DNA from 4 places in the Paenibacillus sp. FSL R7-0163 genome. Region 3 is predicted to be linked to each of the others. Evidence: riboswitches for the same ligand, from Rfam matches in the RefSeq annotation. Region 3 holds a riboswitch; each other region holds the start of a gene.
The links. A riboswitch is a leader RNA that binds a small molecule or an ion and turns the genes downstream of it on or off. The one in region 3 is predicted to bind thiamine pyrophosphate.

Region 1: linked by a shared signal. The riboswitch ahead of NST45_RS25065 (ABC transporter substrate-binding protein) and the one ahead of NST45_RS17735 (thiamine phosphate synthase) in region 3 are both predicted to bind thiamine pyrophosphate.
Region 2: linked by a shared signal. The riboswitch ahead of NST45_RS14510 (ABC transporter ATP-binding protein) and the one ahead of NST45_RS17735 (thiamine phosphate synthase) in region 3 are both predicted to bind thiamine pyrophosphate.
Region 4: linked by a shared signal. The riboswitch ahead of thiC (phosphomethylpyrimidine synthase ThiC) and the one ahead of NST45_RS17735 (thiamine phosphate synthase) in region 3 are both predicted to bind thiamine pyrophosphate.

Annotation. Positions count from the first base shown of each region.
Region 1 covers NZ_CP150224.1:5,708,318-5,713,616, reverse strand. The annotation lists gene NST45_RS25075 (ABC transporter permease) at 1-710, opposite strand, end outside; gene NST45_RS25070 (MTH1187 family thiamine-binding protein) at 707-1,000, opposite strand; gene NST45_RS25065 (ABC transporter substrate-binding protein) at 1,561-2,610, opposite strand; TPP riboswitch at 2,772-2,882, opposite strand; gene NST45_RS25060 (hypothetical protein) at 3,041-4,504, opposite strand; gene NST45_RS25055 (MFS transporter) at 4,577-5,299, opposite strand, start outside.
Region 2 covers NZ_CP150224.1:3,254,722-3,260,020, forward strand. The annotation lists gene NST45_RS14495 (amino acid ABC transporter ATP-binding protein) at 1-195, opposite strand, end outside; gene NST45_RS14500 (amino acid ABC transporter permease) at 209-877, opposite strand; gene NST45_RS14505 (amino acid ABC transporter substrate-binding protein) at 931-1,767, opposite strand; TPP riboswitch at 1,990-2,093, shown strand; gene NST45_RS14510 (ABC transporter ATP-binding protein) at 2,205-2,987, shown strand; gene NST45_RS14515 (ABC transporter permease) at 2,968-3,744, shown strand; gene NST45_RS14520 (ABC transporter substrate-binding protein) at 3,741-4,778, shown strand; gene thiM (hydroxyethylthiazole kinase) at 4,820-5,299, shown strand, end outside.
Region 3 covers NZ_CP150224.1:3,971,720-3,977,018, reverse strand. The annotation lists gene NST45_RS17750 (hypothetical protein) at 75-593, shown strand; gene NST45_RS17745 (GDSL-type esterase/lipase family protein) at 647-2,122, shown strand; gene NST45_RS17740 (SDR family oxidoreductase) at 2,359-3,231, shown strand; TPP riboswitch at 3,319-3,420, shown strand; gene NST45_RS17735 (thiamine phosphate synthase) at 3,536-4,141, shown strand; gene thiS (sulfur carrier protein ThiS) at 4,180-4,383, shown strand; gene NST45_RS17725 (thiazole synthase) at 4,439-5,206, shown strand; gene thiH (2-iminoacetate synthase ThiH) at 5,241-5,299, shown strand, end outside.
Region 4 covers NZ_CP150224.1:38,366-43,664, forward strand. The annotation lists gene NST45_RS00185 (hypothetical protein) at 1-152, shown strand, start outside; gene NST45_RS00190 (AraC family transcriptional regulator) at 208-1,041, opposite strand; gene NST45_RS00195 (beta-galactosidase) at 1,212-3,263, shown strand; TPP riboswitch at 3,335-3,444, shown strand; gene thiC (phosphomethylpyrimidine synthase ThiC) at 3,547-5,289, shown strand.

The DNA of each region.
Region 1 (5,299 bases), 1.7 Mb from region 3:
ATAATAGCAAAGAGTACAAGACTTAAAAGTACAATAATAACAATAGCGACAAACATCCGATCCGTACGATAAGCGGATTTCTGCAGAAGCATATAATAGCCAATACCCTTATCCGCGCCAATCCATTCAGCGACCACGGCGCCCATAACCGCATAAGTAGCAGATATTTTTACACCGGAAAATAGTGCCGGGATAGAAGAGGGCAGCTCCAGCTTGGTGAAGATTTGCCACTTGCTTGCGCCAGCCATTTTCATATAATTCATCATGACCTGATCACTTTGGGCCAGGCCGCCCATCGCAGCGACAGCTACAGGGAAGAAACATACTAGTGTAATCAGCACGATTTTGGGCAAAAGACCAAAGCCGAACCAGATAATGAGCAGGGGGCCGAGCGCGATGGAGGGAACATTTTGACTCAGAATAATGAGTGGATAAAAAGCCCGTCTAGCCCAAGGCAAAAGATGCAAAAGCAAAGCGACGATCAGACCTACCCCCGTACCGATGGGAAAACCAATTAAAGTGAGCCGCAGCGTAGCCATCGTATGAGCCCAAAGACCAGAAGCGTTACTGGTGGATTCACGGGCAATATCAGCAGGACTCGGCAGAATCCAGGATTCAATATGAAATACAGATACAGATAGCTGCCATACGGTTAAAAAGAAGACGACCGCCACAAGGGGCGGCCATATTAGCTTCCAGGTCGATCTCACGGCCGATATTTCTCCGTCAATTTATCCATGCTGATTCCGTTAGGATTATGAGCGATTTTGATCTGCGAAATTACGCTTGGACTGCCTGCTTCGATCAACGCCTCTTGCATCTGACGCACAACCTCCAGCAGCTCGCTAAGCTCACCTTCCATTGTGGTTTCCAGCGGATTCACCTGATGTTTAACACCGGATTTTTGAATGACCTCAATCGCTTTATCTACGTATGGGATGGAATCCTCATTGTTCGGAGTTTTTGGAATTACTTGAATGCTTAGTAGGGTGTTAGCCACAATAATCAATCCTCTCATTTTATATGGTAAGTTCAAAAAGCCAACTTTGATAACGAAGTAATTCAGGAAGCAAACTCGACATCGAATCTTGAACGAACTTGGGAAGTCCGGTACTCACGTACCACATCACTACGCTCCGTTCCTCCTTCCTCAAGTAACGTCCAACCTTCTTGGTTCTGAAAGCCGTCTTTTTGAACTCTTAAATTATAAGGTAAGTTCAAAAAGCCAACTTTGATAACGAAGTAATTCAGGAAGCAAACTCGACATCGAATCTTGAACGAACTTGGGAAGTCCGGTACTCACGTAGCACATCACTACGCTCCGTTCCTCCTTCCTCAAGTAACGTCCAACCTTCTTGGTTCTGAAAGCCGACTTTTTGAGCTCTTAAATTATAAGGTAAGTTCAAAAAGCCAACTTTGATAACGAAGTAACTCAGGAAGCAAACTCGACATCGAATCTTGAACGAACTTGGGAAGTCCGGTACTCACGTAGCACATCACTACGCTCCGTTCCTCCTTCCTCAAGTAACGTCCAACCTTCTTGGTTCTGAAGTCCGCTCTCTACTCCGCCGGTAAAAAATCATTACTGAATGCACTAGCAGCATCCAGCGGTTTATCCAGCAACTTCAGATCATACATCCAGTCGCCGTAATTTTGCCAGACCTCGGTTTTTTGCTCGCCCCAGCGGGCAGCATCGTCCTTGTATTTTGGGCTAAGCCATTTTTGGCTAGCTAGGACAAGGTCGGCGTCCAGGTCAGGAACGGCCTTCGATAACATACCGGCAGCCTCTTCCGGATGATCAATAGCATATTGATAACCTTTTGATGTGGCTTTCATGAAGGCCTTCACCAGCTCAGGATGATCTGCAATTTGCTTCTCACTCGTCGTCAGCACAGGCGTGTAATAATCGAGCTGTGGCGCATAATCCTTTAAGTACAGCATATCCAATGGCTCGCCACGCAACTCAGCCTCAACGCCAGTCCAAGCGTAGAAAATCCAGGCGAAATCAATGTCACGTTTGACGGCGGTAAAATAATCAGCTTCACCGATACTGATCAGCTTCACCTTTTTCACATCGCCACCTTCAGGATCCATGATAGCTTTCATGGCTGCTTCTTCGGCTGGTGAGCCCCAGCCTCCGTAGGTTTTACCTTCGAAATCCTTTGGTGATTTAATATTGCGATCTACTGGAGCGGCGAATCCCGACGTATTATGCTGAATAATAGCTGCTATCGAGACAAGGGGTACGCCTTGTAGACGGGCTAGCGTTAATCCTTCTTGGGCGCTGATGCCAAATGCGGCTTCGCCAGAAGTAACCATAGTATCAGAACCCGCTGCGCCTGGCTGAACGATTTCGACGTCCAGACCTTCTTCAGCGTAGTAACCAAGATCCTTTGCTACGTATAGACCGGTATGATTCGTGTTCGGTGTCCAGTCGAGCGCGACTTTAACTTTGGTGAGCTCTTTTGGAGCATCCGTCCCAGCCGCTGCAGTTGGATCAGTAGCATTTGCTTTGTTTCCGGCTGTATTCCCATTGTTGCTGCCGCATCCGGCAATGGCAAGAATGAGTACACAGGTGAGGCACAACGTAAGTGCTTTTTTGAGGTGCATGTCTTCTTCTCTCCTTTAAGGTTACAAGAAATCCGTCTTCACAACATGAACCGTAAAGTGTAGTATGTACGTTTTTCTACATCTTTTAGTGATCTTACAAAAAAAGCGCCCCGAGTGATCGGGACGCTGGCTTGGCGCAAGGTTAGTCAAGGTCACAGGGACCAGAACCAATTGGCGATTCCTACGCTGGCATTATCCAGATCAGGTATAAGGGTCAGTATCTTGTGGGATACAATCTCAGCCGGCCAATTCCAGCACCCCTGGTTCTATGAAGTTAACGGGTATTTCTATGTGCAATATAAGTAAGTATAAGTTTTGTACCCATACTTTATATCTTATATTTCTCGCATACGGTGTATTATAGACGGCTGTACTCGGAATGTCTAGTAGTGCACTCCTGAATTTTTCCAATCCAGTAGTTTCTTTTTTGCTAGTCTAGATCTTTATATTTCTTGCGGTGACGCCGTTTAAGCTCACTAACCAGCGCCCCTAGCGTGAGGACAACGCTGATCAGAATCCCGCTCATGATCACGAAGAGGGCAAGAAATTCAAAGGGGGAATATCCAATCATTTTACTCCATTGAATCTTTCCATCCAGATCGTCAATGACCTGATTCATGCCGTAAATCCCGCTTACTACCGTAAATACAGTGAGAATCATCAGCAGATTATCCCGTCGCTTGGACTGAAACTTATCCTGATACTGAAACAGGTCATTTAAGGTTTCTTTCACTTCCTCGAATAAAGCGTCGTTTCCGTATACTTTACGCAGCTGAAGAAATATCTCCCGGCCCTGCGACTGGGAAATCAACTCCAAGAAGTAGAACTTTGCCGAGAACTTATTGATGGAGTAGATTAGATTGTCTATTTCCTCATAATCATGATTAATCCGAAGTCGGGAGTGCATATTGGCGAGCTTCAGCAGAACGATTTTGTGGAAAATATTGAGTAAAAATCCGTAATAATATTGCCCGTACATCTGGTTGGCTAGACTAACAGCAATCTCCTGTTCAGCCCGGGTCATGCAGCAAAAGGTCTGCTCATTCATCATATAATACGTGTCTGGGCCCCAGCGATTATAGGAATGCTCATGACAATAGTTTGCAATATACGCTGGATCGCTTGCACTGGCATAGGGCTTTCCGTTCAGATCAATTCCATCAAGCTGTGAGGCGCGATAGCGTAGATTTACACTAATCTCATCAGAACCTTCTTCATTCTGAAAGCCGTAAAAAGCTTGCACCTGCATTCTTTCATCTACGAAAAAAGGAAGGGTCTCAAAATAAGCCCCATTGATATCCGATTGATCCAGATATGGCTCCAGTCCATCCACCAAATTTCGGAAGACAAAATCCTCTACCATCTCATAGGTCTGTTCCCCGCAATGAATATAAGTGTAGTCATCCTGTATGAAGGTTTTCTCTAGCGCACGGAAACGATCCGCGAATTCTAGGGCAATACTAAAGGGAATCGAATCCCCCTCCAGCTGGACACGTATCGTCACGAATCCAAGCTGAAAGGGACATATGAATATATCCGTCGAGAGAATTTTGAAAAATATAGATTGCTGCGGAATCTCCAGAATGCAGTCGAGATTATTTACTCTGGAAAAACGGCGAAACGAGTCGGCATCCTTCCTGCGCGGAAAAAGGACGTGTGCGGCAAACGGTAAATAGGTGCGCTCCATTCGTTCATGGGAAACACAGTAACCTTCTCCATAATAGGCAGCTTCCAGTTCTTTGTTATCCAGAAAAAAACGTGTGAATCCGTCGTCCTGTAATTGCTGGATAAGCTGCTTAGAATCGCCCTTTTTTATAGAGAAGGGAAATATAAACTGCATAAGCGCAGTATGTAACAAAGGCTCAGTTGAAGACTCATTTAAAGACTCATTCATTCATTGTCCATCCTTGTGCTCAGAATATGCTTATAGATCACATTACCCTAAAAGGATAACGTTGATACTATTCTAAATACGGGAACTCTTTCCTTCCACCGCTTGCCTGGCTTGGAATCTCCATGCGGCAATGCTTAGCAGGAACAAGAAGGCAGCAAAAGTGGCAAGTAATCCGGCTGTTTGTGCCACTTCTAAATGGTCCATAGACCAGCCCGTAAACAGAGGTAGCAAAGCACCACCAACGCCTCCGGAAGCAATCATAATGCTGGGTGTTGACTCTTCGGTGCCAGGCAGCATTTTGCTGGAGAAAACCAATGCAATGGAGAAAATACCGGACATAAACAGCCCCAGCAGCAGAATTACAATGAAAGCAGCCATACGATTTTCAGTGAACGGAAAGAGTGTCAGCAGTAACAAGGTTAGTAAACAGCTGCTGAGAATGTACACGCGATAAGATATTTTTTCGGCAATTACACCCGCAAACAATCTTCCTGTAGACATCGCCAGCCAAAAGAAAGTGACTGTCAGTGCTGCCGCAGACTCTGTCATCCCTAGCTTGGCAATAAAGATAGCCGGCATAAAGTTGACTAAACTCATCTCTGTGCCTACATAAAGAAAAAAGAAAACGATGAAGATCCCTAGCAGAATCCATTGCTTACCTTTATACGGAAATTTTTTGTTAGAACGTGAGCTTGAGGAATGCGAATTGTCTGCTCCTTGGACAGAGGCACGTTCATCCAGCATGCGTTGTAGATTACCGAAGTGTCCTCTTGCCCAGAGGATAAGAGAAATCAA
Region 2 (5,299 bases), 720 kb from region 3:
GATGGTGATATCACTGAGCGACAGGCTGCCTTGATCCGGGATTTCCAACAGATTAAAACAGCGCAGCAGTGTAGTCTTCCCGGAGCCAGATGGCCCAATAATGACAAGTACCTTTCCATGCTCCATTTTCAGATCAATACCCTTTAACACTTGGAGTGCGCCGAAGGATTTATGCAAATTAATGATTTCAATCACAAGTATCTCTCCTTTAGGTCGCAGAGTAACGATCGAGTCGTTTCTCCAAGTAATTTTGCAGCGCCGACAGCACAGAACAGAACACTAAATAAAACAATCCTGCTTCGGAGTATACCAGCAGAGGCTCATAAGTGGTAGAGGCTACCTGCTGTGCGGTTCTAAACATCTCCGTATAGGTGATGATCGCTGCAAGCGAAGTATCTTTAACCAAGCTAATAAAGGAATTGGATAACGGCGGTACAGAAACGCGCGCAGCTTGTGGCAGAATTACGCGGCGCAGAGCCTGCCCACGAGTCATCCCGACTGAGAAGGCAGCTTCCCATTGGCCTTTATGTATCGACAGGATAGCAGCGCGTACGATTTCCGATGAATAAGCCCCTACGCTAAGAGTAAATCCAATGGTGGCGGCAATGAAGGGGTCGAGTACAATACCAACAGCCGGCAAACCATAAAATATAATAAATAGCTGCACTAACAATGGGGTTCCTCGAATAACCCACACATAAAAACGGGCGATTAGCTTCGGAATTACCCACGGTGAAAGACGTGCCAGCGCGGTTAGGATCGCCAAAATCAATCCAAGCACAAAGGAAAGTAGCGCCAACGGAATGGTAAAAGCCACCCCGGCTTTTAGCAGGGGTAGCAGTGTGTCTAAGAAAATTTGTATTTTGCGGTCATCCATTATTCAGACATCCTTTTTAGCTTCCAGGCTTAATTAGCCTTGCTAGCCTTGTATTATTTTGAAACGTCAGCTCCAAAGTATTTCTCGGAAATTTTCAAGTACGTTCCATCACTCTTCATCTCTGTAATCGCATCACTGACCGCTTTCACCAGCTCATCATTGCCTTTCAGGAATACTGCGGCACTTTGTGATCCTTCAGGAATCTCATCAACCACTTTAATTTTTGCATCTGGTTTTTGTTTTTTTAGATCCAGATAAGACAAGCCATCATTCACAGTTGCATCAATACGTCCCGAAGTCAGCAGATCCATCGCTTGATTGAAACCGTCCGTAGCTACGATTTCAGCATCGTTCTCACGAGCGATGTCGGATAAGTTACTTGTCAGGGATTGTCCGGCTTTTTTACCCTTAAGATCGGCAAAGGTCTTAATATCCTCATTGTCTTCGCTCACGATCAATACTGCTTTGGATACGATATAGGGTTCAGAGAAATCATATTTCACTTTGCGATCTTCGTTAATGGAAACTTCATTAAAGATTACATCAAACCGTTTCGCATCCATTCCAGCGAAAATACCATCCCACTGAGTTTCAAAAAATTCAGCTTTAACACCTAAACGTTTTGCTACTTCTTCAGCAATTTCCACGTCAAAACCAGTCAATTTCCCCGCAGTGTCATGATAAGTAAAAGGCGCATAAGTCCCTTCTGTACCTATCCGCAATTTGCCGCTGGCTTTCACAGCCTCCAAACTGTTTTGCGCTGAAGATGCTGCTCCACCATTCGTTCCAGCTGTAGGTTCAGCAGCCGTATTGGTATTCGAATTATTGCCGCAAGCCGCTATAAGGACCACGGTTAACGCCAATATAATAGTTAAACTCCATTTTTTCATTATTAAATCCCCTCTCTCTACCCGGATTTTTTCCGGTAAATTGAATAGTACACTGCCATCACATGATCGTCAATACTTTTTTCCGATTATATACATCGGAATTATAATATTAACTAGATTCCTACCTATATCTTACCCAATCTTGGATTAATCCTTCACTTCTTTCTCTCTTTACTTCTCAGAAAGATATGGTATATTTATTAACAAATTAATATGGACCTGTTATTTCACTAGGGGAGTCGGCCGACTGAGACGGAGCTTCAAGCTCCGGACCCTTGGAACCTGATCTGGATCATACCAGCGGAGGGAAGTGGAGCAGAATTTTCATCAAGCATGTTAAGTGTTATTATGCAGAATGAACTTTTTGACCCATTCATTTCCTCTGGAAATGGATGGGTTTTTATTTGTTTAGGCGCTCCACAAAAATTTTAGGAGGTTTGATCATCACGACCATTTTATCTATTCAAGGCCTAACCTACTCTTTTCCGGAATCTGAGCAACCCCCTGTATTCGCAGATCTATCCATGGATATCAGGCAAGGGGAATTCGTCTCCGTAGTAGGTGCTAGCGGATGCGGGAAAAGTACATTTTTCAAAACGATTGCCGGTTTACTCGAACCTACTCACGGAAAAATAAAACTCTCTACGCACCCGTCAACCGCTAGTCGTTTAGGTCAGATCGCTTATATGCCTCAGCAGGATTTATTGCTGCCTTGGAGGACAGTGCTCGACAACTGCCTTTTGCCTTGGGAGATCAAGCCCAGATTCAATAAACAAGAAACGATCACTCAGATTCGGGAAATGTTGACCCGCTTCGGCTTAGCAGATGTAGAGAAGGCTTATCCCCATGAACTTTCGGGTGGAATGAAACAGCGAGTCGCATTTCTGCGCACCTTAGTGGCTGGAGGCGGAAGTGGTCTTATGCTGCTGGATGAGCCCTTTGGCGCTCTCGATGCCATGACCAAACGCGAGATACACCGTTGGCTGTTGGAGTTATGGGGTGAATTGAATCAGACGATTATGCTCATCACTCATGATCTGGAGGAAGCACTATTGCTCAGTGACCGGATTTATTTATTATCTGGCGGTGCGCACAGCGAATTACAGGAGATCGTTGTGGATTTACCAAGGCCAAGACATTATAAGATGAACTACGAACCCCGGTTTATAGCACTGCGTGCAGAGCTGGAGCGGAGATTACATGCGACCTATACCTTTTAAAAAACATCTAGACAACTATGGTCCCTTCCTTCTTCTGGTACTGCTCATTCTTGTAATCTGGGAGTCAGCTGTTCGCCTTCACATGATTCCAGCCTTTATTCTCCCTGCACCTTCCTCTATTGGAATCGCATTGATCGAGCACAGGCAATTATTATTTGGACAGCATTTATTGGCGACGTTACAGGAGATACTGGTGGGTTTTGTCCTTTCTGTTATTTGTGGTGTATTGCTGGGCACTGGAATGTTCCTGTATCGCCCCATAGAAAAGGCCATCTATCCCTTTCTTATCATTAGCCAGACGATCCCATTAATTGCGCTATCCCCCATTTTTATTATGTGGTTCGGATATTCGCTGTGGAGCAAAGTGGCTGTGGTGTTTTTGACGGCTTTTTTTCCAGTCGTAGTGAGTACATATGATGGACTTCGTACAAGTGGCCAGACTTACAAGGACTTATTATTAACATTTGGTGCAAACCGCTGGCAGCTGCTTGTCAAAACCCAAATTCCACTGGCGTTGCCTGCTTTTTTCTCTGGCTTAAAGCTGTCCATTGTATACTGCGTCATCGGAGCTACTATCGGGGAATGGCTCGGCGGCAGTAAAGGACTCGGTTACTTCAGCCGCAGAATGGCCGGAAATATGCAGAGCGATGAAATGTTCGCGGCTGTATTTCTGCTGTCCGCGCTTGGTGTGGTGCTTTTTCTGGCGATAGCTTTACTCGAACAATTATTTTTAAAGAAAAGAGGATCAAACCAATGAATCATTTAAAATCCCCACAACGAGGACTTATTTCTGTATTTCTAGTATGCACACTTTTGCTCTTAAGCAGCTGCGGGAAGGCAGACAAGATAAATAACAACTCCCAAACCGATCCCTCCAATACCGAAAATAAGCAGTCACACAAGCTGACGATTATGCTTGATTGGTATCCCAATGCCGTTCATTCCTTTCTATACGCTGCGCAACAGCAAGGTTTTTTCCAAGAGGAAGGTTTGGATGTCGAGATCAAAATGCCTGCAGACAGCAATGATTCCCTAAAGCTTGTTGCAGCGAATCAAATTGATCTAGCGCTCAGTTATCAGCCTCAGGTACTTATGGCACGCGGCGAGAAAATCCCTGTACGTTCGATTGCAGCAATCGTGCGGCATCCACTGAATCATCTGATGGTTCCTCAGGCTGGCAGTATTCATAGTCCAAAAGAGCTCGCGGGAAAACAAATCGGCTATTCCTCCATTCCGCTCTATGAAGCGATGATTCGGACAATGATCCAGAGTGATGGAGGCGATCCTTCATCCGCCAAGCTGATTGACGTAGGTTTTGACCTCATCCCTGCGATCTCTACTGGACAAGTAGACGCAATAATGGGCGGGTTCATCAACCATGAACAACTAATCCTTGAAAAAGAGGGACATCCGGTCACTTCGCTTAATCCAACGGATTACGGAGTGCCTGACTATTATGAGCTTGTGCTGGTGGCCAGCGAACAAGGATTGCAAAATTCTGAAGCCTACTTTAAAAAATTTCTAAATGCCATTACAAAAGGACAGGAATTTGTGGAGCAGAATCCTGAACAAGCCCTGGATTTACTGGTTGCACATGAAGATGCAACTTCACCGCTCGACAAGGAGATTGAGAAAAAAAGTCTTGAGATTCTGCTGCCGCTGATGAATGCTGGCGATCAATCTTTTGGATATCAAGACCCGACATCTTGGGAAAAGGTTCAGCAGTGGTTATCCACCAACAATCTTCTACCAGAGGATATTAAAGCACAGGAAGCTTTTATCAATCTGTAATGTTTAGTTAGTTGTTCATACAAGCTTGAGGAGGAATTATGATGAGTTATTTAGCCAAAGTACGGGAATCCAACCCGTTGATCCACAACATCACTAATATTGTGGTAGCCAATTTCTCAGCCAACGGTCTGTTGGCGCTTGGCGCCTCTCCCTTTATGGCGGATGCCCACGAAGAAGTGATCGACATCGCCGCTATGTCGTCTGCTGTAGTTCTAAATATCGGCACACTCAATGATTACGCCATTCAATCTATGTTGCTTGCTGGTAAATCCGCTAATAAACACAGGGTTCCCCTAGTGCTTGACCCGGTAGGTGCAGGCGCAACTTCTTATCGGACCGCTGTCACTCAAAAGCTAGTGAATGAGATGCAAATCACCGCACTGCGGGGGAATGTGGCTGAAGTCGCTAATGTCATTGGAGAGAGTTGGTCCATTAAAGGGGTGGATGCTGGCGAAGGTGAAGGCGATGTAGTCCTTTTGGCTGAAGCTGCTGCGAGGAAGTTAAGCTGTGTGGTCATCATA
Region 3 (5,299 bases):
GAATCACTTTAGAGAAAAGGGATAATGGAGGAACCTAGGTAAGTACTTCGAGAAACGGAAGGAAGTGTAATGAAGTGAGAAAGCTGTGTAGGGATATACTAATCTTATCTTCTTTACTTATGGCTTCATTGACTCTTACTCACGGTATAACAGAGGCAGCCCTTATTAAAGATGGGGTAGAGGGGCAACCTCCAATCCAAATTGCAAACGCATACAAGCTCAATTTTACAAACCAAGTTAAAACAGGGTATCAATCCGTTAGGTATGATCCTAATCGCGGTGCGCAATTGTATGACTCATCATTAGGTTATGGTTTTGTCCAAGAGACCAACGCTTTACCCGCTAGAGAAGTGCATACCGATTCAATTACATCCGATGGAACAGGTTTTTTCATCACAGAATCTTATTTTTTTGCTGAACCTAAATCTGAAAAGGATAATTATAATAACTACGGCATGGCGTTTCGAATGGATGCTTCCCCTGGAACCTACAACGTATATGTAAAAACGACTTCTGACGCAGAGGATGGGATCGTGTCAGTATCAGGAATGCAGACCAGCCGCTTGTTGAAAAGTGGACTTATACGTATGTAAACGGCCGTGACCATATAGATATTGAGATTGAACCGAACAAAGTGAACACAGCTGTGGGGATTGAGGAGATCATACTGGAACCGATTTTGCCACAGCATAGAGCAGCTGGAGCTCTTCCGAATTTATTTATACTTGGAGATTCCACGGTCAAGTCCTACACCTTCGACGAAGCGCCAATGAGTGGTTGGGGCCAGATTATTGGCAGTATGTTTAATCAACATAAAGTGAGTGTAACTAACTATTCCATGGGAGGACGCTCGTTTAAAAATGCCTATACAGAAGGTCGACTTAACGACATTTTACTGAGTGGCAGCATTGGGGATTATGTGTTTATTCAATTCGGACACAATGATGAGAGTGCAGATGAGTTCAGACGTTACGGCAGAGGTTCGACTGAGGCAATGTATGAAAACTACCTTAAAGAAGTTTATCTCCCTGCGATCCAAGCCCGGGGCATGATACCAGTACTGGTAACGCCAATGTCCAGAATTAAAGGGAATGCAAGTCCGGGATATATCTATGAGAATTCTTTTAAATCAAGAAAGTTTGTAGATATTCTTAAACGGGTTGCAGATGAATCTGGAGTTACACTTATTGACCTTAACTCGGAAAGTCTGAAATATTATAACGAGATCGGAGTAGAAGCGATAACAGCCCTCTTCATGTCAATTGAAGCCGGAGAAACGCCAGGCAAAACAAATGACGGAAGTTACGCTAACGGGCATCCTTCAAAGAAAATCGATGGGACTCATTTTAAAGAAGCGCTCGCCAAACAATTTTCGCGGATGATTGTTACGGAGCTTGTAGAGAAAGGTGCTACTGGCGATTCTACTGCTGCCTCCATTACTGCTTATCTTAAAGGGAACGTTAAGCATGCGGCACTAACAGGCAACTGGGATAAGGTTTTTCCGGAAATAACTAATGATACGACGACCGGGGAAGCTGCTTATTACCGCAATCAAATTGAAAAATTAATCCAGCTGGGAGTAATGGGCAAAGACCGTCAAGGGAATTTTAAGCCAGATACGGAGATGACAGTTGCTGAATTCACACGCAGTATTTCTAAGTTAATGAAAGTGGAAAGATCAGATCTTGCCTATTATCCGAAAGGTAAGCTGTCACGTGAAACGATGGGTGCTATTCTCTATGATGTTTACCAAGTAAAGTTTGCTAATAAACCTAAGTACATGACTGATTATAACGGCACAGCAGTAGTGCCAGGAGATCCTGGTTATGATTTCAATCTGGATCCAGGCGCTAGAGGAGCGATGTACTATCCACTTGTATCCTGGCAGCAGCTGGTTGATACGGCGGACATTTCTCCCTTTTTAATTTCAAAAGTGAAAAGTGCTTATGAATTAGGGCTTATTAGATCTGAAGTGGGGATTGCTAGAGGCCAAATGGTCAATGGGACAGAACTAGAACCTAAAGCCATAGTGACCCGGGAGAAAGCAGCTAAGGCTCTTTATTTTATGTGGGTACTGGAACATGAAGTGAATGCAGAAAATCATGTTTCTTCTTTGAAATAGTTAGGGTGAACAATTCAAGGCACAGCAGCGATGCTGTGCCTTTTTGTATGCAGTGAAGTCCTCTCCACTTACAGCAGTTTACATCCACGGTTGTTTATTTCTACTTGCATTGTGGTAAGTAAGATTCGTAAAGCGATTTAAGAAAATGACAAACCCAGCGTATAAACGTGCATTGTTGTGCCATCCTAAGATGATCAGTTAACTATCAATTTGCTTAACGAGAGGAGATAGGGAAGATGTCAGGCAATAATAAACAAGCTACAAAAACCTTACCCCCACAGGAGCAGCATCATCAGCCAGGGATTGAGAGTGAAATGACGCCGCTGCCCAAATACGAGCCGGCAAATTATAAAGCAGCAGGTAAACTGCAAGACAAGGCGGCGTTGATTACCGGTGGAGACAGCGGAATTGGGCGTGCAGTTGCTGTGCTTTTTGCTAAAGAAGGCGCTGATGTGGTCATTTCATATCTTAATGAACACTCAGATGCAGAGGAAACTAAACGTCAGGTCGAGCAGGAAGGCCGCAAATGTATCCTAATTCCAGGTGATATCGGTGACGAGAAATTCTGTAAGGATCTTATTAAACAGACGGTGGAGGGCTTAGGAAAGCTTGATATTCTCATCAATAACGCGGCAGAGCAACATCCGCAAGCTAAGATCGAGGATATTACTTCCGAGCAGCTAGAGCGTACTTTCCGTACGAATATATTTGCGATGTTCTATTTAACAAAAGCAGCTATGCCTCATTTAAAAGCAGGATCTACAATTATAAATACAACTTCAATTACCGCTTATCGCGGAAGCCCGCAGCTGCTGGACTATTCATCAACTAAAGGAGCTATCCTTAGTTTCACACGATCTTTGTCCACGAATCTGGCGGAGAAGGGCATACGGGTAAACGGTGTAGCGCCAGGTCCAATCTGGACACCGCTAATTCCCTCTACCTTTGATGCGAAGCAGGTTAGCGAGTTTGGAGGCACGCAGCCTATGAAACGGCCTGGACAACCAGAGGAGCTGGCGCCAGCCTATGTATATCTAGCCTCTGACGATTCCAGTTATGTGACTGGACAGGTTATTCATGTAAATGGTGGCGAGGTAGTAAACGGTTAGATTAGTACAGCTAATGTGAATAAATGGGTGTATTTCAATAAAAAAATATGTTACTATAAACCACGTTAGCATTTTAAAATTGTATATTTATGTCACTAGGGGTGCCGTTTGGCTGAGACGGAATGGATTTCCGGACCCTTTGAACCTGATCTGGTTAAGACCAGCGTAGGGAAGTGGAGAACGAATTTCTGTTGTCGGGCTATTTGTAGTACCGTCTAGTTACAGATTCTGACTGCCTTCCTTACGGGGGCAGTTTTTTTGTTTTTTACTGACCTACAGGGAAGTGAGAGAGAGGAGATCGCGAGTGGTACAAGCTGAGATCCATCTAATATCAGACGGCAAGCAGCAGTTGAGACAATTTGTTGAACTGGCTGTCACGGTGCAGACATGGGTCGATTATATTCACTTAAGAGAGAAGCAATGTCCAGCACGCGAACTGCTCTCTGCGGCACAGGAGCTGTTGGCTGCCGGTATACCCGCTACCAAACTGATAATCAATGACCGGATCGATGTAGCATTGGCAGCTGGTGCCGCGGGTGTTCAGTTGGCTGGGCACAGTCTGAGCCCGGTTACAGCCCGGCGAATTGCACCTCAGCTTTGGCTGGGGAGATCGGTTCATTCTCCGGAAGAAGCGGCGAATGCTTCAGAGCAGGGAGCTGATTATTGCTTGTTTGGCCATGTATTTCCCTCGGCGAGCAAGCTAGGGCTGCCCGCACGTGGGTTAGAGCTGCTTGCAGAAACGGTGAAGACTAGCTCTATTCCTGTAATTGCGATTGGCGGAATTGGTCCCGCTAATGCGGCACAGATCATTAGGCAAGGCGCGGCAGGAATTGCTGTGATGTCCGGTATTTGCGGAGAGGATGATCCTTATGAGGCCGCCAAAGCTATTCATAAGGCGGTTCATTCATAGCCGGGAGGTAAAAGCATAGGCGAAGGGGGTGATTCAGAATGAGACTGTTGATTAACGGGAAATCCGCAGAGTGTTCTGGTGGTGTTCAAACTATAGCTGATTTGATCAGTCTTCCTGAGTGGTCGGGTCGTCTGATGATCATTGAGCTGAATGGAGAAATTGTCAGTAAGGAGAATTATGAAAGTACAGCTCTGAGCGAGGATGATCGTTTGGAACTGGTGCACTTTGTTGGTGGGGGTTGAGATGGAGCGGTATAGAATTTTGAGAAATTTATAAGAACCAAAGGGAGGTAATTTCATGCATGACCCGTTACATATTGGAGGCATCGAATTAACTAGTAGATTATTTATCGGAACCGGAAAATATAGCCGGAATGCTCTGATCCCCGAAGTGATCGCAAGCTCTGGTTCTCAGGTGATTACTGTAGCGCTTCGCCGAGTGGACCCGGAAGGTGGAGCAGAAAATATCATGAACCACATTCCCGGCCACATGACTCTTCTGCCTAATACCTCAGGAGCGCGTACAGCGGAAGAGGCAGTCCGTATTGCGAGATTAGCAAGAGCTGCGGGACTGGGGAACTGGGTGAAGATCGAAGTGATCAATGATCAGAAATACCTGCTTCCAGATAATCTGGAGACCATACGAGCTACAGAGATTCTAGCGGCGGAGGGTTTTGTAGTACTGCCATATATGAGTCCGGACCTTTCGGCTGCTTTACGTCTGAGAGATGCCGGTGCTGCTGCTGTGATGCCGCTTGGTGCGCCGATCGGGACGAATCGCGGCCTGCGCACCAAGGAGCTTGTGCGTATTCTTATTGAAGAAGTGAATTTGCCGATTATTGTAGATGCCGGAATTGGCAAGCCCTCGGAAGCGGCGGAAGCAATGGAGATGGGGGCCGCTGCTGTTCTGCTTAATACGGCTATCGCAACGGCACGTAATCCGCTCGTCATGGCGGAAGCGTTCCGCGAGGCGATATCCGCTGGCCGCAAAGCTTATTTGGCAGGACTCGGTCCTGTAGAAGAAGTTGCTTTTGCTTCGTCACCGTTGACTGGATTTCTGAACTGAATTTGATAGGTTCACGAAAGGAGGGAGAATTAGCATGAGCTTTTTTGACACACTGGCCCGCTTGGAGCAGTATCCTTATGAGCAGCTGTGGAA
Region 4 (5,299 bases), 2.9 Mb from region 3:
GTCCGTATTCGTATGACGAATTAAATAAAAATAGACAAAATTATGAAAACACCACTTTATCTATTACATGGAATGATAATGAAGGGGAGATTCATTCCGAAACAATAAGTTTAGATATTGAGAGTGAAATTTCTCTTAAGGATGATCTTTAAGGGTGATAAGTCCAAGAGACTAAGATTGAATCTCTACGGACTGAAGGAAGATCGTCTACGCCCCAAAAGCCTGCCGGTACTTCACAGGAGACATGCCTTCAAACCTTCTGAACACTTTAATGAAATAGCTGGACTGGGCAAAACCGGACTGAGTCGCAACCTGAGCAATGGAGAGTCCTGTGGAAACCAGTAAAAGCTTGGCTTTAGCCAGCCGACAATCGGTTAAATAACGGTTTGGAGTTTTGCCCATAACCACCCGGAACAGCCTTAGAAAATGATAGCTGCTGTACCCGGTCAATCTTGCCATCGATTCAAGAGACCAAGGGCTGGCACAATCGACATGAATGATATCTGCAGCACTGCGGATGGACTGTCTAACCTCGTGCGGTACTGAGCCGTGAAGCGGCTCGGAGTTCTGCAGCAATTTAACTAGAAGCTCATACAGCAGAGCAGATAGTCTTGGCTCGCTACGGGTCACGTAGGAAGCGCTCAGTAGGTACATTTCCTCGAATAGCTCGTCCAGCTTAGCATCCAAATCAAAAGTGAACAGGTATGCACGGGACTGGTCCACTTCCTCTAATAAGGGGAGGACAATTTCAGTATTAAAATGAACCCATCGGACATCCCAAGGCTCGCCTGGGTCAGAGCCGTATTGCTGATAAGCCCCTTTTGGGTACAGAAAACCTCGTCCTCTACTCATCGGAATACGTTCGCCCTCATGGAATACATAACCCTCCCCACCAAAGATCAAATGCAGGTTATAACTCCCCAGAAACCCTTCGCTTCTTCTCTCTGTATGTTGTGGAAAGTGAGTGTAATGTCCCAAAAATTCAGGATAACAGACATATTTTGAAAAAGCCGGTGTCGGCAAATACCATTGTTTCTTCATGTTTGGCAGCACCCATTTCTGTAGCGCAACAGAGCGCAAGTTGGATTAAGGAAATAAACGCAAGATTGTTATATGATAGCAATATTTTGTTATATAAGACCTCTTATCATTGATACTACAATAGAATTATAAAATATTGAAAGCATATTTTTAATACTTTGGAGGTAATGATGAAGAAACCTGTCGCAACTGAAAAATTCGAGCTTGGCGTTTGTTATTATCCGGAGCACTGGCCAGAAAACATGTGGGAGGACGATTATCGCCGGATGCGTGAACTCGGCTTTACGATCATTCGGATGGGGGAGTTTGCTTGGTCTATTTTTGAACCCACAGAAGGGGAGTTTCAGTTCGGGCTCTTTGATCGGGCGATTGATCTAGCACATAAATATGGCCTTCAGGTTGTACTTGGTACTCCGACGGCAACGCCTCCAGCTTGGTTGACTGATAAGTATCCAGAAGTATTAAATGTAACCTACGAAGGTGTTACACTTCAGCATGGCATGCGCCGCCATTATAATTACAGCAGTCCTAAATACCGGGATCTGTGTGCACGTATTGCAGAACAAATGGCTGAACATTACGGCAATCATCCGGGTGTAGTTGGCTGGCAAATTGATAATGAGCTCAACTGTGAGATCAGTGAATTTTATTCGGAGAGTGACCATAAGGCCTTCCGGGAATGGCTACAGCAGAAATATGTTACGCTTGAGCATTTGAACGAGGCATGGGGAGCTGTTTTTTGGAATCAAAGCTATAGTGACTGGTCTCAGGTCTATCTTCCACGTCCGACTCCAGTAGCGAAGCAACCCAATCCTCATCAGGCATTGGATGAAAAGCGGTTTATTTCGGACAATACAATTTCTTTTGCCAAAAACCAAGCGGATATCATTCGTAAACTTGCCCCTAAGCAATGGGTAACCACGAACGGTCTGTTCGGTCATCTCGATAGCCATGAAATGACGGATGAACTGCTGGATTTCTTCAGCTATGATTCCTATCCTCAGTTCTCTACTATTTTTTATGACCCGAATGAGCGGAATCCGCTGAATGATAGAGGCTGGGGACTGTCGTTATCTGTTGTTCGTTCGATATCCCCGAATTTCTGCATTATGGAGCAGCAGTCGGGCCCGGGTGGCTGGGTGAACCGGATGGATATGCCTTCTCCAAAGCCCGGGCAGATGCGGTTATGGACTTATCAGTCGATCGCTCATGGGGCAGATATGGTGTTATATTTCCGCTGGCGGACAGCTACGATGGGCAATGAAATTTATTGGCATGGAATCAATGACTATCATAATCAGCCTAACCGGAGAGTGCGGGAAGCGGGGCAGATCGGTCAGGAGCTGGCAGCAGCAGGTCAAGCGTTTATCGGTACTCATAATCAGGCTAACGTTGCTATTGTTCGTGATTATGACAATGAGTGGGATGGAGAATACGATGTTTGGCATGGCCCGTTTATGTGGAAGAGCAATAAGGAGTGGTACAAGGCTCTTCAGCGGAAGCATATCCCTAATGACGTGCTCTATTTGCGCAAAAAAACAACGCTGGAGGAGCTTGCAAGGTACGACGTGCTTATCTATCCTCACCCAGCGATTATGACAGATGAGACAGCGTCTCTGCTGGATGAATATGTTCAACAAGGCGGCAAACTGATCTTCGGCTGTAGAACTGGCTATAAGGATGAGCGCGGTCAATGTTATATGCGTCCTTTCCCAGGTGCTGCTAAGGATCTATGCGGGATCACAGTTGAAGAATTCACAATGGTTAAGGGCAGTCGTCAGCCAACAACAATTAGCTGGTCGGGCGCGACCGAAGTCGTTACAGGAGCAGATGACTTTAATGATATTCTCAAAATAGAGGAAGCTTCGGTTGAAGTGATGGCGGTTTACGCCTCTGATTATTATGCAGGAAAACCGGCGGTAACTAGAAATCGTCGCGGCAAGGGTGAGGTTTGGTATTACGGAGCCGTATTTAACGAACAGGCAGCGGCTGAGATCATAAAATTAATTGATCTACAATCGCCAGCAAATTGGCTGGAGCTCCCAGAAGAGGTAGAGCTGCAAGTCCGTACCGGAGCTTCTTCCAGTTATGCTTTTTTGCTTAATTATAGTGAGACTCCTGTCACGATCCATCTTCATGAGACCAAAACAGATTTACTGAGCGGCACAACATTGTCGGGCGAGGTGCTTCTGGAAGGATTTGGGGTACTGGTGTTATACTAACGTACACGTTGATCTCACATTTGAGTAGATTTGGATAATTCTCTCTTTTCGGTTATACTTTGAAGTAGCAATTATATAGTTACGGGAGCTTGGTGGGACCAGGCTGAGAGGATAGTTATAACTATCGACCGTCAAACCTGATCTGGATAATGCCAGCGGAGGAAATGGAGCTCTATTTCTATTTGTCTACTCTAAGGCCTCATCTTATACAGATGTGGCCTTTTCTATGTGTGGGGAGTAGACCGTCTCCGCTTGATCAAATCACCTTATAGGAGGAATTGAGATGACAAGCGAATTGAACAACGATCCAATCAATTTATCAGCTTTTCCAGCAAGTCAAAAAGTGTATGTAAAGGGTTCACGGCCTGATATTCAGGTGCCTATGCGGGAGATCTCACTTAGTCCAACTGCGGGCATAGACGGCGAAGAGGAGAATTCCCCAATTCATGTCTATGACACAAGTGGGGCTTACACGGATGCTAATATTCATACTGATATTCGTCAGGGGTTAGAGCCCAATCGTCTAAGCTGGATTGAGGAACGAGGGGATGTGGAAGCGTACGAAGGAAGAACCGTGAAGCCTGAAGATAACGGGAATGCAACGGGAAAAGCTGTGGCGGAAGTGTTTCCAGCGCTCCATAGAAAACCTTTGCGAGCGAAAAAGGGGCGTAATGTCTCTCAAATGCATTATGCACGCAAAGGGATTATTACTTCGGAAATGGAATACGTTGCGATTCGTGAGAATGTGACACCGGAATTTGTAAGAGATGAAGTAGCCCGCGGCCGCGCCATCATTCCAGCGAATATCAATCATCCAGAGAGTGAACCAATGATTATTGGGCGTAATTTTTTGGTAAAGATCAATGCCAATATTGGAAACTCCGCAGTATCCTCATCCATAGAGGAAGAGGTGGAGAAAATGAGATGGGCTACCCGCTGGGGTGCAGACAATATAATGGATCTCTCCACAGGTAAAAACATCCATACGACACGCGAGTGGATCATCCGTAATTCTCCTGTTCCTATTGGAACGGTGCCTATTTATCAAGCTTTGGAAAAAGTGAATGGGAAAGCGGAAGATTTAACGTGGGAAGTATACCGTGATACGCTCATTGAGCAAGCGGAGCAAGGGGTGGACTATTTTACCATTCATGCGGGAGTTCTGCTTCGTTATATCCCGTTGACGGCACAACGTATGACAGGTATTGTTTCAAGAGGTGGCTCCATTATGGCGGCATGGTGTCTTGCGCATCATCAAGAGAACTTTTTATATACACATTTTGAAGAGATATGTGAAATCATGAAGCTGTACGATGTTTCTTTTTCCCTAGGCGATGGATTACGTCCGGGTTCGATTGCTGATGCGAATGATGAAGCACAATTTGCCGAGTTAGAGACGTTAGGTGAATTAACAGCTATGGCTTGGAGTCATGATGTACAGGTGATGGTAGAGGGTCCAGGACATGTGCCGATGCACTTGATTAAAGAGAATATGGATAAGCAACTTGAAACTTGCAACGAAGCCCCTTTTTATACGTTAGGTCCACTGACTACAGATATTGCGCCGGGGTATGATCATATTACCTCTGCTATAGGTGCAGCGATGATTGGTTGGTTCGGTACAGCAATGTTATGTTACGTAACTCCGAAGGAGCATCTTGGCCTGCCTAATAAGGAAGATGTACGTGTAGGGGTCATTACTTATAAAATAGCGGCACATGCCGCAGATTTGGCGAAAGGGCATAAAGGAGCACAAGACCGGGATAACGCTCTTTCGAAAGCCCGTTTTGAATTTCGTTGGCGTGATCAATTTCATTTATCGTTAGATCCTGAGCGAGCGCTAGAATATCATGATGAGACATTGCCTGCGGAAGGCGCTAAAACAGCTCATTTTTGTTCCATGTGCGGGCCGAAATTTTGCAGTATGAAGATCTCTCATAATATCCGTAATACGACGAGAATTGAATCAGGAATGCAAGAGAAGGCGCAAGAGTTTCTCCAAGGCGGGAGCCTCATTTATAGATAACTTTTTCTGC